DNA from 2 places in the Priestia sp. 179-F W1.4 NHS genome. Region 1 is predicted to be linked to the other one. Evidence: predicted binding sites of a transcription regulator. Region 1 holds the regulator's gene; the other holds the start of a gene.
The links. The regulator NrdR, encoded in region 1, represses ribonucleotide reductase genes. The targets are predictions, from matches to a motif close to AACACNATATATNGTGTT.
Positions count from the first base shown of each region.

Region 2: the regulator NrdR is predicted to act here: its motif matches at 4,913-4,930, upstream of ACH0CI_RS02105 (vitamin B12-dependent ribonucleotide reductase).

Region 1 is NZ_JBIQFF010000001.1:141,936-149,453, reverse strand. Features, by position in the region: gene ACH0CI_RS00725 (replication initiation and membrane attachment family protein) at 1-780, opposite strand, end outside; gene nrdR (transcriptional regulator NrdR) at 853-1,314, opposite strand; gene ACH0CI_RS00715 (hypothetical protein) at 1,558-1,944, opposite strand; gene speD (adenosylmethionine decarboxylase) at 2,038-2,418, opposite strand; gene ACH0CI_RS00705 (glyceraldehyde-3-phosphate dehydrogenase) at 2,844-3,875, opposite strand; gene coaE (dephospho-CoA kinase) at 4,151-4,747, opposite strand; gene ytaF (sporulation membrane protein YtaF) at 4,771-5,400, opposite strand; gene mutM (DNA-formamidopyrimidine glycosylase) at 5,461-6,294, opposite strand; gene polA (DNA polymerase I) at 6,316-7,518, opposite strand, start outside.
Region 2 is NZ_JBIQFF010000001.1:409,199-416,716, reverse strand. Features, by position in the region: gene ACH0CI_RS02125 (DUF1385 domain-containing protein) at 1-64, shown strand, start outside; gene ACH0CI_RS02120 (SA1362 family protein) at 113-511, shown strand; gene ACH0CI_RS02115 (patatin-like phospholipase family protein) at 542-1,423, opposite strand; gene mntR (transcriptional regulator MntR) at 1,526-1,957, opposite strand; gene ACH0CI_RS02105 (vitamin B12-dependent ribonucleotide reductase) at 2,243-4,801, opposite strand; gene ACH0CI_RS02100 (lipoate--protein ligase family protein) at 5,114-5,947, opposite strand; gene ACH0CI_RS02095 (rhodanese-like domain-containing protein) at 6,178-6,561, shown strand; gene gcvPB (aminomethyl-transferring glycine dehydrogenase subunit GcvPB) at 6,607-7,518, opposite strand, start outside.

The sequences.
Region 1 (7,518 bases):
ATTTAGCGAATCGAGCACTACATTTTTCATTTGAAGAGGATCAATGCCATATAAAAAAGCTAACTTTTCAATCGCTTGTTTTACTTTAGATGTAATGGACCTTTTCGAAATCATTGAATCTGTTAGGCCTGCTAAAAATAAATCAAAATCAAAGGAATCCGGGCTCATCTCAATAGAAGCACGGTTTGAAGAATCTATAAAGTCCGTTTGAGCATCAGGAGAAAATACATCCTTGCTTTCAGACTGAAAACTTGGAGCCAGCTCCGTTGCTTTAACTGATTTAAATACATCGTTAAATGAATGCGTCACATCTTTGAACGATTGATCATCCACGAGTGAATCCGAAAAATAATTTTTTATTTTTTGAAAGATGGATTTTCCTAGTCGGTTATATAAATATACATTTAACACGCCATCGTTAAAGAACTGATGGGGCGTAAGAGGAGGAATGAGCTCATAAATGAACACACGAACATCATCTTCTTCCTTAATATATGTTTTTAACAAACCAATACCTTCTAATTTTAACCGCTCATGGTAAATAGCTTTCAAATTAATTTGCATCATTGACATTAGGTGATGATGCGTAGACTCTTTTCCCCATAAACGATCTTGTTCCAGCTCGCTCCATAGCGTCATATACAAACCAAAACACGTCGTACCCACCAACGGCTGATAGAGCATTGTTAAAATCTTTCGGTCGTATTCCTGCAGTATGCCGCTCGAACGAACAACATAACGATCGACCGGTATCATTTCTTTCCAATGTTGTTCTTTCATGTCGTTCCCTACCTACTTTTAAAGTAATAGAAATGACAAAAAAAGAGCCTAAAGAATACTTCAATAGCTCTTTTACAGTCGTTCCTTCTTAATTAAATCTTTTAATTCATCAATAAATACATTGATGTCTTTAAATTGTCGGTATACCGAAGCAAATCGAACATAAGAGACTTCATCGATAGCAGCTAATCGCTCCATCACCATTTCTCCTACCACATCTGACTGCACCTCTGATGTACCCTGACTGCGCAGCTCTGTTTCAATATCGTGTACGGTATCTTCCAGTTGTTTTAAGCTTACTTGGCGTTTTTCACACGCCTTAATTAACCCTCGAAGGATTTTGTCTTTGCTGAACTCTTCTCTCGCTCCATCTTTTTTTACAACAATTAACGGAAGTTCTTCTACTTTCTCAAAAGTTGTAAAACGATAGTGACACTCTTCGCATTCACGTCTTCTACGAATAGAGCGGCCTTCTTCTACAGGGCGCGAGTCCAGCACTCTCGTTCCATTGTAATGACAGGATGGGCACTTCATATTCTCAGCTCCAATAATAAACCTTGTTTTTCTTTTTATTTTCTCTCATATAAGTTAATTTTCATCTATGTTAGCCGGCTATTCGCCATTTATTATGATTGTCATCATCATTTCCTTTATCAAACACGATGCTATATTAAAGGATTTACTTTATTCCATCTTATAGAAAACAAGGCTTGAATACAAGTAAAGGAAAAGGAATTTCCCCATTTTATTTCCTGAAATTCAAAAATGATAAGGAACTTACGAAGAAAGAGGAATAAGTTTTTGATCAAAGCTCTTATAAAGCGTACGTACAAGTTCTTTGCTAAAACCAAAATCAACTGGCACCACTTTTGACTCTGTTGTAGCAGAAAAATCGATAGCGGTTTCAAGAGGACGTACGCTAATAATGGTAATCACAACAAAAGCTTTTCTTCCTTTTACAACGTTTAAGCTAATTTCTCCTCGCTCTTCATACGCAGCAAGTATCTCTATCCCTTGCATATGCTTCAACATTTCATGAACTTGCTTAAATGCATTCCCAGCCGTTGTTTTGTAATAATGCGTTTTTAGAGTCGGATCTGAATGACGATCGCTTGTTTCTACATGATTAGAAAATAAAGATTTAACTACTTGTACTACCCCCATGTTGTTATCCCCTTTGTTTTTGCATATTAAAAATTTATATACTAAAAAGAGGTGTGTAATACACCTCTTAACTTACGTAATCAATCGACACTATTAAAGTGCATTCGCTTTAGTTTGTTTTACCTGAACAGGACCCATTCCACGTGGTAATTCAATTGTTTCACGTGTCTGTGCACTTAGAGCATCTGCAATATAATCTGCTGCGATTGTAGGATCTAAATGACCACAAGTATAAACATCGATACTTGCATAACCATGCTCTGGGAAGCTGTGAATCGTTAAATGTGATTCTGAAATAATAACAACGCCACTTACACCTTGAGGTGCAAATTTATGGAACGCTACTTCGCGAACTTCCGCACCAGATTTTAAAGCTGCATCAACAAACGTTTTTTCAATATAATCAATATCATTTAACTTATCGAAATCGCATCCCCATAATTCTGAGATGACATGACGACCCATTGTTTCCATAATGATATTTCCCCCTTTAACAATTTTTAATCGTTAAACATGAAGTTCTTTCGCCATATAGCATGTTAACTACCACGGGGGAAAGTTAGTCCAAAGAGGTCCTAACCCTTTAAGTAGCCACATCACCGAAAGGTACACAAGAAGTTCACGAAACATAGTATACTTTGTTTACATTTATTTTGCAATACGTGTTTTGATTTTATTAAAGATTGTTCCCGCAGATAGACCTATACAAATTACCCCTGTATTCTCGTGAGACAGTGTGTAAAAGCTGCTAAACGACTATTCATTTTTTTATTAAAATTGAGGAAAAGAAACACTCCTTTGCATGATTATCTTATTGCTTTTCCCTATTCTTTTGAATAAAAACAAAAAAAACAGGGCGATAGCTCCCTGTTTTTTTAAAAAAGCAATCTATAGCTTTCTTAGCTTACTCTTATCTTTGATCCATTACGCATTTCTGCAGCAATATATCTTACCAAATCGACTACGCGCTGAGAGTAGCCCCACTCGTTATCGTACCAAGCTAACACTTTAATTTTATGATCTTCCATTACGATAGTCGATAGTCCATCTACAATCGCTGAATGAGGATTTGTATTAAAGTCAATTGATACGAGTGGTTCCATTGTTAAATTTAAAATATTCTTTAATGGTCCTTCAGCAGCTTTAATGAACGCTAGATTAACATCTTCCATCGTCACAGGTTTCCTTACATCCACAACTAAATCGACAAGCGATACGTTCGGCGTAGGAACGCGCAGCGCCATTCCATGAAGCTTTCCTTTTAAATGAGGAAGAACTAATGAAAGCGCCTTGGCTGCTCCAGTTGTTGTAGGAATAATTGATTGAGCACACGCACGGGCTCTTCGCAAGTCTTTATGCGGGTTATCAATATTCTTTTGATCATTTGTATATGCGTGAACGGTCGTCATTAAACCGTTTTCAATTGTGAACGCTTCGTCTAACACCTTGACAACTGGAGCTAGACAATTTGTCGTACAAGAGGCATTAGAGATAATGTTATGCTGATTCACATCAAACTCTCGTTCGTTTACGCCCATCACAATAGTAATATCTTCTTGTTTACCCGGTGCCGTTAAGACAACTTTTTTAGCACCTGCTTCAATATGTAACTGCGCTTTTTCTCTTGAATTAAATTTCCCTGTTGCTTCAACAACTAAATCAATCCCAAGCTCTTTCCAAGGCAAATTCAGCGGATCGCGTGAATTTAATAGCTGGATTCTTTTACCGTTAACAATTAGCGCATCATCATCACATTTAACATCTCCATTAAATGGTCCGTGTATAGAGTCATATTTGATTAAATGTGCTAATGTTTCTGCTGGATAAGATGCATTTATAGCAATAATATCTAAATTCTCCTCTATAATCGCTGTGCGAAAAACCATTCTTCCTATTCTCCCAAAACCATTAATGGCAATACGTGCTTTCATGGCTATACCCCTCTCTATATGTGTTATACTATTTAACTTTTTATATTGAATAGTATAACATAAATATTTAAAAAGTGAATAATATTAATTTTTTTTAATAAATTATTTTAATTAAGTTTTACTATATGTATATAGCGAGAACAGATATTTAACACATTCTTTTTTAGAAGCTCGTAAATATTCTCAATAAAAAAATCCGAACGAGCTTGATTCTACCTCAAGAATCAAGCTCGTTCGGATTTCCCTTCAGCTAACATACGTTTATCTCAGCCTCTTTAATCTAGCCATAGGGCTAATATACTTAAAAGCTGTTGTTTTGTTTCCTCTACAGGTCCGTTGTTATTGATCACCGCATCGGCTAAGGCTACTTTTTGAATCAAAGGCAGCTGTGCGTGGATACGTGCATAGGCATCTTTCGTCGAGAGATCATTACGAGATTTTAACCTTTCTAGCTGCACAGGCTCATCGACATATACAACCACTACTTTATCGACTAAATGCGTCAAATCACTTTCAAACAGCAGCGGAATATCTAATACCACAGCATCATATCCTTCCTCGATATACCTTTCCTTTTGAGAAAGCATTTCTTTTCTTACCGCAGGGTGTACAATTGCATTCAACTTTCTACGTTCTTCCTCTTGAGAAAACACAATTCCCCCTAAAGCCGCTCGATTGATCTCCGCATTTTCGTGAAGAATGGCACGGCCGAACGTCTCTACAATTTGGTTATATGCTTCTTTTCCTGGTTCGACGACTTCTTTTGCAATGTGGTCAGCATCGATTACTGGAATATTAATATCTCTCAGCATTCCGGTTACCGTACTTTTTCCACTAGCAATTCCGCCCGTTAATCCAATTACAATTGACATTGGCCTCTCCTTTATCGCTTTATTTAAAATCTAAAAATACCTAAAATAATAAGCAGAACTCCCGGTAAAAAGGAAAACATTTTCATCCATGATAAACGTGAAAAAACTTTGCCAAACTGTATGCCAGCACTTAAAAAAAGTGAACTCATAAGAGCTACAGCAATTGCTAAAGCATACGGCGAATAACCTAATAAAGCTGCTCCAAACCCTGCTCCAAATGCATCAAGAGATAATGCAATTCCAAGTATAAATGCTTCAATCCCAGTGATGGAACCTGAATTATCTAAATCTGCTGCCGTTGGTTTTTTCAATACGTTAATGACTAAGCCAATTGACTTAATTTCAATTTTCACTAATGTTTTTTCTTCTTTCACTCGAGATGAATCTGCCGGACAAAAAAACTGGTATAAAATCCACATTCCAAGTAGAACAAGAATACCTCCGCCTACTTTATTTAGTACATCCACTGAAAATAGATGCGTAAGTACCTTTCCTAAAAACATAGAAAACATTAAAGAAAATGCTGAGCAACATGAAATAATAAAAATGGATTTCAGCGGGATTTTCACCTTTCGAAGTCCGTATGTCAGGCCAACGCTAAAGCTGTCAAGACTTACGGCAAAAGCAAGAATAAGTAAAGAAAATGTTATCATGATGAGAGGACTCCTTTCCCTTCTGTCTATACGTAGTATATGAAAGGAGCCCATCCATTGTTATTTTTTAGCCGGCTGACAATTTGGGCAGATATGTGTTCCTCTACCGCCTACAACAAATTTTTCAATTGGGGTACCGCAAATTTTACAGGATTCGCCTTTTCTTCCGTACACGTAAAGCTGCTGCTGAAACATGCCTATTTGCCCCTGTGTGTTTACATACGTGCGAATTGTGCTTCCCCCTTGTTTCACCGCTTCTTGAAGGGTCGCTACAATTTCTTCGTACAATTTTTCATACTCTTCGTCTGTTAATTGGCTGGCCACTCGTTCAGGGTGAATCCCTGCGCGAAATAGTGCTTCATCTACATAAATATTCCCTAGCCCAACCACGACATTTTGATCGAGTAAAACCGGCTTGATTTTTCGAGAGGTTTTGCCGATTCGCATTTTTAACTGACTTGGATTAAATGTTTCGTCAAACGGTTCAGGTCCAAGGCCAATAAGAGGAGGAAACAGATCTTCCTCTCCCTTTTTAAATAAGTGCATGGTACCAAATTTCCTTACATCCCGGTATCGTAATTCTGTTCCGTCGGTGAAGTGAAAAAAGACGTGTACATGCTTATCTGGTTCGTCTGCATTTTCATGGAGAGCATATTTTCCTTCCATACGCAGATGAGAAACCATCGTATAATCATCGAGTACAATTTTCAAAAACTTACCTCTGCGTTCAACATCTCGAATGGTTTGTCCAACAAGCGCGTCACAAAACTGCTCAACTTGCTCAGGACGTTTGATAATATTAGGCCATTTAACGGTTACACGCTCAATGGTCTTACCACTGGCTAATTCAATCAACGTACGTCTGACGGTCTCAACTTCTGGTAATTCTGGCACGTTTGTCACATCCTTTTTCCACTACTTTGCTTCGTACCAAGTCTTTCCGTAAGAATAATCTACTTTCAACGGAACTTCTAGCTCTAAAGCATGCTCCATTACTTGTGGTACGATTTTCTCTAAAATTTTAATTTCTTCTTCTGGGGCTTCAAAAATCAGCTCATCGTGTACTTGAAGCAGCAGCTTAGCCTGAAGATTTTCATCTTTTAAGCGCTTATCCATTTCAATCATTGCTTTTTTAATAATGTCAGCTGCTGTCCCTTGAATAGGCGTATTCATAGCTGTACGCTCAGCGAAGCTGCGGAGGTTAAAGTTTCGGCTCGTGATTTCAGACAAGTAACGGCGGCGGTGCAAGAGCGTTGTTACGTATCCCTTTTCTTTTGCATCGCGCACAATCGTATCCATATACTCCTGTACACCCGGGAAGCTTTTTAAATAGCGTTCAATAAAAGTAGCCGCTGCTTTTCTTGTAATTCCTAAACTTTGCGATAAACCGTAATCACTGATGCCATAGACGATTCCAAAATTAACTGCTTTAGCCTGACGGCGCATATTCGACGTTACTTCTTCTCTTTCGACGTGGAACACATCCATCGCTGTTTTCGTATGAATATCTAAGTCATGCTTAAACGCATCAATTAGCTTTTCATCATTTGCAATATGAGCCAGTACGCGCAGCTCAATTTGTGAATAATCCGCCGCAAATATTAACCAATCAGGCTGTGAAGGCACGAACGCACCTCTTATTTTTTTACCTTCTTCAAGACGAATCGGGATGTTTTGCAAGTTAGGATCTACTGAGCTTAACCTTCCCGTTTGAGTTAACGTTTGATTAAAGCGGGTATGAACTTTTCCATCGCTTTCATGAATAACCTTTTTTAACCCTTCGATATACGTAGACTGTAATTTTCCTAGCTGACGGTATTGTAAAATCTCTGGGATAATATCATGGGCGCTAGCTAATTGCTCTAATACATCAGCTGATGTGGAATAGCCTGTTTTTGTTTTCTTTATGACTGGAAGCTGCATTTTTTCAAAAAGAACAACTCCTAGCTGCTTTGGTGAATTAATATTGAATTCTTGTCCAGCGTATTCGTAGATTTTCGCTTCAATTTTTTCAAGCTGTTCTCGAAGATCTTCGCCCATTTCATCCAAACGCGCCCGATCAATTTTCACCCCTTGATATTCCATATCGGCAAGGACAATGGCAAGAGGCATTTCAAG
Region 2 (7,518 bases), 270 kb from region 1:
ATTTAAAGAACTTTTACGCGTTGAAAATGAACTTTCTTCTACCACTGACGAACAAGTTGTCTAATCCACACCGTTTTGCTTTCTTTTTTTACTATTTTAGGAGGTGAACAAAATGAGACGTCCATTCGTGAAACCACTTGTATATGGTCTAATCGGGTTAGGAGTCATTGGCTTTGCATTTACGTTGATTACAGATCCAGCTGTTTTATTACGTCAAGCAGGTTATATTTTTCTGTTTATCATTTTGTTTTACTTAGTTTATCGGTTTATTCTCCGCCCTTCTCAGACAAAAGGTCAAGATAGAGGCTATGTGCGCGCAGTAAAGCAATCGAAACTGCGTCAAAAAGAAAAAGAGCGAGGAAGCAACAAAGTTGATATGCATACGTACCGAAGCTCAAATAAGCGCCCGGTATCCAAATCAACGAAACCGCTAAAGAAAAAGAAAAACAACTCACACTTGACCGTCATCGAAGGTAAAAAAGGAAAAAAGAAAAATAGAGCATTCTTTTAAAAAAACAAGGAGAAAAGCCTCCTTGTTTTTTTAATAGCACCATTTTTTCAAAAATGCCCTTGTACGCTTTTTGCCAAACGCAATCAGCTCTTCCTTCCGTTCTTCTGTGAGGGTAAATTCTGTCGCAAAAACTTGATTAACAGGTAAAAAGATAATATTTTTTTCGTGACGTTTTGAAATATGTCTTGCATCGTGCGCATCTTTCATCGTCTCAAAAAGCGCACTAAATAAACCAACGGCATTTTTAATTTTATTCCGTTCTCTCTCTTCGTCCTTCGGACTCAGCTTCACACCAATTACCGGTCGTTTCTTCAAACTTTTATCATCATCAAATAAAAAAATTGGAAAGTTGCTTAACACTCCCCCGTCGACTATTAAACTGCTTGGAGTAGATTTTAATTTAACCGGCTCAAAAAAATATGGAATGCTGCAGCTCATCCGAACGGCTCTTGCTACAGAAAAACGATTCGGATCAATGTGATATTTAGGCAAATCATCTGGAAGAACAAGCATCGTACTGTTGGTCAAATCTGACGCAATAATACGCAGCGACTGATCAGGCAAATCAGCAAATGTACGAATTCCTCTGCTCCGCAACTTCTCAGCAATCCATTTTTCAAGCCTTTCTCCTTTATATAATCCCATTTTCCAATATAAAAACAGCCATTTTGTCAAGCTCGATGGTAAAAAGGACATTCTTTGATCTAGGAAAGAAGATAACTCAATTTCATTCATCATTTCAACGATTTCTTCACTTGTATAACCAGCTGCTACAAATGCACAAATAATGGAACCCGCACTCGTTCCCGCTAACCGCCGAAAAATAAAGCCTTTTTCTTCTAGAGCTTGTAACGCACCAATCAGTGCAAGCCCTTTAATACCGCCACCTGAAAATACTCCGTCGACGTACACAGCCTCTCCTCCAAACTACCTACTCTACATTTGTAGTCGACTCAACAACAAGTTATGATAAAAAGAAAAAAAGCAGTGACGCTATTGGCCGCTGCTTTTTCCTTATAATTTTTGCTCTTCTTCATTTCGTTTCTGTACATTGCGAAGATCTTGAATACGGTTATGATTTTCTTCAAAGTATTGAACCAAGTCCCCAATTCGATCAATGGAATTCCAGCTTAAATGATGTTCAATTCCTTCTACGTCATCATAAATATTCTTCTCATCCACGCCAATAATTCGCAATAGCTGCTCTAAGAGCTCGTGGCGATAAACAAGACGTTTTCCAATCTTCTGTCCCTTAGCTGTTAAAACAAGGCCTCGATATTTTTCATAAATTAAGTACTCATCTTTGTCTAGTTTTTGAACCATCTTTGTTACAGATGAGGGGTGAACCGCCAATGCATCAGCAATATCAGACACTCGAGCGTATCCTTTATCTTCAATTAGCATATATATTTGTTCAATATAATCTTCCATACTCGGTGTAGGCATGAAATCTCCCCCAATTAATATTATGTATTGCTAATAATAAGTCATAAATGTCTGTTTCTTATAGTGATATCGTGTTCATGTTTGATAATCTATGTGAAAAAAACGTGTAAATAAAGCGATGTCATAAGATAAAACTGGATAAAAGACATTCAATTAAAATCATACTACAATGCTTATTCAAATACAAGAACCGTTCTCTCCCGCTTCTTATTTATGCCCCATTTTCATACATAATAAAAGCCGACTCACTTGAGTCAGCTTTTACTAGTCAATCATGATTAAAAATTAAAGGCCGCATTTCAGCTGTGCACCACAGTTTGTACATGTGTTGCATCCGCCCATTTCCTCTACCGTTCCTTGACGGCAAACCGGACACGTATTACCTACTTCAGAACCGATTGTTACATCAGTTGAACGAATTTCATTAATTGTATCAACTAACACAACGTGTGGTTTTGTTTCTTCTTTTGGCGCTTCAATTTCTTCATCAAATGTATTTTCTTCTGCTTTTAGCGTTAAGACTTGTGCATCACGGCTTCCGTCTACGTACACCGTACCGCCTTTTGCTCCGCCTTTATACAGACGCTCGTACACTTTTTGAACTTGCTCTACCGTGTAACCACGAGGAGCGTTTACTGTTTTACTAATTGAGCTATCAATCCAGCGCTGAATCACACATTGCACGTCCGCGTGAGCTTGTGGTGCAAGTTCCATAGCTGAAATGAACCATTCAGGAAGATTGTTTGGATCTGCTTCTGGATGCTGATCTAAATACTCTTGAACGATATCAGCTTTCACTTCAATAAACTTACCTAAACGACCGCTTCGGAAGTATGAGAATGAGAAATAAGGTTCAAGACCCGTTGATACTCCAACCATCGTTCCAGTACTGCCTGTTGGCGCTACTGTTAATAAATGAGAGTTTCGGATACCGTGCTCTTTAATGTTTTCACGAATATCTTCAGGCATTTTTTTCATGAAGCCTGTATTTGTGAATGCTTCACGTAAAGAAGCCGTTTCAGCATCTGTTTCGCCCACTAAGAACGGGAAGCTTCCTTTTTCTTTTCCAAGCTCTACAGACGCGCGGTAAGCCGTCGTGGCAATTGTTTCAAACACTTTATCTACTAACTCATTGCCTTTGTCAGAGCCGTATTCTGTTTCACAATAAATAAGAAGATCGTGAAGACCCATTACACCAAGACCAACGCGGCGTTCGCCAAGCGCTTGCTTTTGGTTCTCTTCTAAGAAATAAGGAGTTGCATCAATAACGTTATCTTGCATTCTAACGCCCGTTTCAACCGTTTGACGTAGCTTTTCAAAGTTAACTGTTTTTGTTTCTTTATCTGCCATTTGCGCTAAGTTAACAGCAGCTAAGTTACAAACAGAGAATGGTGCAAGTGGTTGTTCACCACATGGATTCGTTGCAACAACGTGCTGACCATATGCTTGAGCATTTGTCATGTCATTGGCATTGTCGAAGAAGAAAATGCCTGGTTCAGCTGAGTACGTTGCACAAATATTAATTAAGTTCCATAGCTCTTTTGCACGGATAGTTCGGTACGTACGAACTTTGTTTCCTTGTTTTACCCACTCGCGCACGTCGCCTACTTCGTGCCAGTTTTCATTGTAGTTAGCCATTTCTTCTTTTGAATAGCTTTCTACGTCTGGGAAGCGAAGTTCGTATTCACCGTCGTTTTCAACAGCATCCATAAAATCTTTTGTTAAGCATACAGAAATGTTTGCTCCTGTTAAAAACTCTGAGTTATGAACGCTGTACGTTCCGCCTGTTTGCAGCTTTTCTTCTGCATCTTTAATGATTTTTTCATTAAATCCACCAAGACCAGGAATTTGTTTATAGTTAATGATTCCTTGGTACATTGCTTCTTCAGACTCTGTTAGCGGCGTGAACTTCAATTTATCTTGAGCGTGCTTTTTAATCATTTCGTCATTTGTGTTTTCAATTAAGAAACGTAAAATGCGAGGGTTTTGCATTTTAGAAATAATAAACTCTACAATGTCAGGATGCCAGTCGGCAAGCATGATCATTTGTGCCCCACGACGCGACCCACCTTGCTCAACAAGATGCGTCAGTTTAGCAATATCATCTAACCATGAAACCGAACCAGATGATTTGCCGTTTACACCGCGAGCCAGCGTGTTGCGCGGGCGAAGAGTTGAACCATTCGTTCCAACACCGCCTCCGCGGCTCATGATTTCCATTACTTGTTTGCGGTGTTCTGAAATACCTTCACGTGAATCTTTTACATAAGGCATTACGTAACAGTTGAAGTACGTTACGTCCGTGTCAGCACCTGCACCGTAAAGAACGCGGCCAGCGGGTACAAAGTTTAGCTGAACAAGCTCTTGATAGAACTTTTCAAACCACTCTTTGCGCTTTTCTTCTGTTTTTTCCACAGAAGCTAAGCCTGTTGCATTACGTTTTGCAATTTGCTCATAGAAGACCTCTAGAGGTTTTTCAATGACATCTAAAGAACGAGTAATTAACCCATTTTCTGCTTCTTCAGGTGATAAAGCTCCTCTAAACTCATCTTCTACCTTGACAACAGCGGTTTTTTGCTCAAAATTAATGCTTTCCACATAGCCAAGTCCTCGTGCTGGAAATTTTGGGTCTTCCTTTACAGTTAGAACAACAAAATCTCCTTCTGATAACGTTAATTTTTCCGTATCTTTAAACGCATAGCGGTCTAACATTACCAATCTTGAAACACCTTTATGAGTCAACTTCATATCCGGTGTAATCGGATGTACTTGCGGAAAGCGTTCAATATCTGAATTGAGCTTTTCAACATTCATATTCACTTTTTGATTTAACAAAACAGTCATTCTCACAACTCCTTACCTATCGAACATCTATAAATTTATTAACTATATTTCCTTTTAAAGGAAATAGAGTTTTTCAATCAACTATCAATAACTTACCACACGGCTTGGACGAATTCAATATATAGTATTTTACACTCCTCCAAACATCTACATATAGAAGGGTGTCAAGTGAAATATTTTTTTTTTCGTAAAAAAAGTGTTTGACTTTTCTTCCCTATGTATTCTATTAGCCAAGCATTGTTTCTAAAAATTCCAATAAAAAGTGCAACTTATAAGAAGTTGCACTTTTATCTATTTACCATCCGCATTCGTTTAGCGCTTAAAGTTCCATTCATCCGATCCGTACTTTGTGCGCGCTAGTTCTTCTACATATGCTTCCTCTTCTTCAGACAGTGTATACGGTTCTAAATCGATATCAAGAGCAGAAGCAAATCCTTTATAAAACGCTTCTTTTGCTTCTTCGATAGAAATTTTGCGGCCCGCAATTGCATTGATGGCTACCGCTTTAGAACGAAATGCGCGCTGCATTCTTTCTTTCACGCGGTCATTTGGATAATTAAACACGCTGAATAATTTATCTTCATCAATCTCTAACAGAATAGAGCCGTGCTGTAGAATAACTCCTTTTTGTCTAGTTTGGGCACTTCCAGCAATTTTGCGGCCCTCTACAACAAGTTCATACCAAGAAGGAGCATCAAAACATACGGATGAACGAGGGTTTTTTAAGCTATTTTTTTCTTCTTCTGAACGAGGAATAGCAAAATAAGCCTCGAGCCCTAACGAACGAAATCCTTCCAGTAAACCTTCTGAGATCACGCGATATGCCTCTGTAACTGTCTTAGGCATATTAGGATACTCTTCAGATACAATGACGCTGTAAGTAAGCTCTTCATCATGAAGCACGCCCCTGCCGCCCGTTGGACGTCTCACAAAGCCTAGTCCTAATTCTTTTACTTTATCAAAGTTAATTTCTTTTTCAGCTTTTTGAAAATAACCGATTGACAGCGTTGGAGGGTTCCATCCGTAAAAACGAATCGTAGGTGGAATTTCTCCTTTACTATGCCATTCTAATAATGCTTCATCTAACGCCATATTGTAATAAGGCGAACGGTTGTTGGAATCAATAAATCTCCACTTTGCTTTCATCTACCTCATCCTCAGCTATATGTAATATAAAAAATAAATCCGTTTTTTAGTCTACCAAAAGATTGAGCTAAGGAAAAGCAAAGAGCAACATAAAACTGCGAATTCAAATGTGGTAGTTTTTTCATTTTGGGGAAGAAATCCGCTAGATTCAAGGCAAAATCGCTTTACTTCTAATTTCATTCACTTATATAATAAGAGTATGGATTTTGTCGAAGAAAGGAAGAATCAGCATGTCACCAATTACAGCAGTACTCATTTTACTTGGAGTAATCATCATATACTCTGTCGTTATGTTCTTTATCCAACGTCGCATTATGAAAACGTTAACTGAAGAAGAATTCCGCAGCGGCTACCGCAAGGCACAGCTAGTTGATATTCGCGAACCGAATGAATTCGAAAACGGACATATTTTAGGCGCACGAAATATTCCTCTTTCACAGTTCCGTATGCGCATTAAAGAATTTCGTCCAGATCAGCCTGTGTACATCTATTGTCAAAGCGGAATGCGCACAGGACGTGCAGCACAAATGCTTCGTCGCCACGGTGTTCAAGAAATCTATGATTTAAAAGGCGGCTTCAAAATGTGGAACGGTAAAGTAAAAAAGAAAAAATAATGGTATGTATATAGAAAAACCTCGCCTTTGGGCGAGGTTTTTTTGTTAGACGTTTTGAACAGCCTGTTCTTTCTGATAGCGAAGAACTGGTTTTCTCGCTGCTAGCGTTTCGTCAAGGCGCTTCACAACCGTTGTATGCGGAGCTTCCTGTACGAGTTCAGGCGTCTCTTCTGCTTCTTTTGCAATTTGAATCATCGCATCGATAAACGCATCTAGCGTTTCTTTCGACTCCGTTTCCGTTGGTTCGATCATCATGCACTCTTCTACGATAAGAGGGAAGTAGATAGTCGGCGGATGATAGCCAAAATCAAGCAGTCGTTTCGCGATATCCAATGTGCGCACACCAAGCTTTTTCTGACGTTTTCCTGATAAAACAAATTCGTGCTTACAGTGACGGTCAAACGGCAGCTCATAGTGTTCTGCTAAACGACGCATCATATAGTTGGCATTTAGCACAGCGTTTTCCGTTACGGCTTTTAAGCCGTCTGGACCCATTGAACGAATATACGTATAAGCGCGAACGTTGATACCGAAGTTGCCGTAAAACGGCTTTACGCGTCCAATTGACTGAGGACGGTTATAGTCAAAGTGATAGCCTTGTTCTTTTTTCACAAGCACTGGTTTAGGCAGATACGGAATTAAATCTGCTTTTACCCCTACCGGACCAGAACCAGGACCGCCGCCTCCATGGGGACCTGTAAAGGTTTTATGAAGATTTAAATGAACAACGTCAAATCCCATATCTCCAGGACGAGCTTTGCTTAATACTGCGTTTAAATTTGCACCATCATAATAAAGTTTTCCACCTGCTGCGTGAACAATTTCAGCCATTTCTAAAATATCTTCTTCAAATAACCCTAGCGTATTTGGGTTTGTTAACATTAAAGCGGCTGTATCTTCTCCCACTACGCGGCGTAAATCCTCTAAGTCCACTAAACCATGTTCATTTGATTTTAC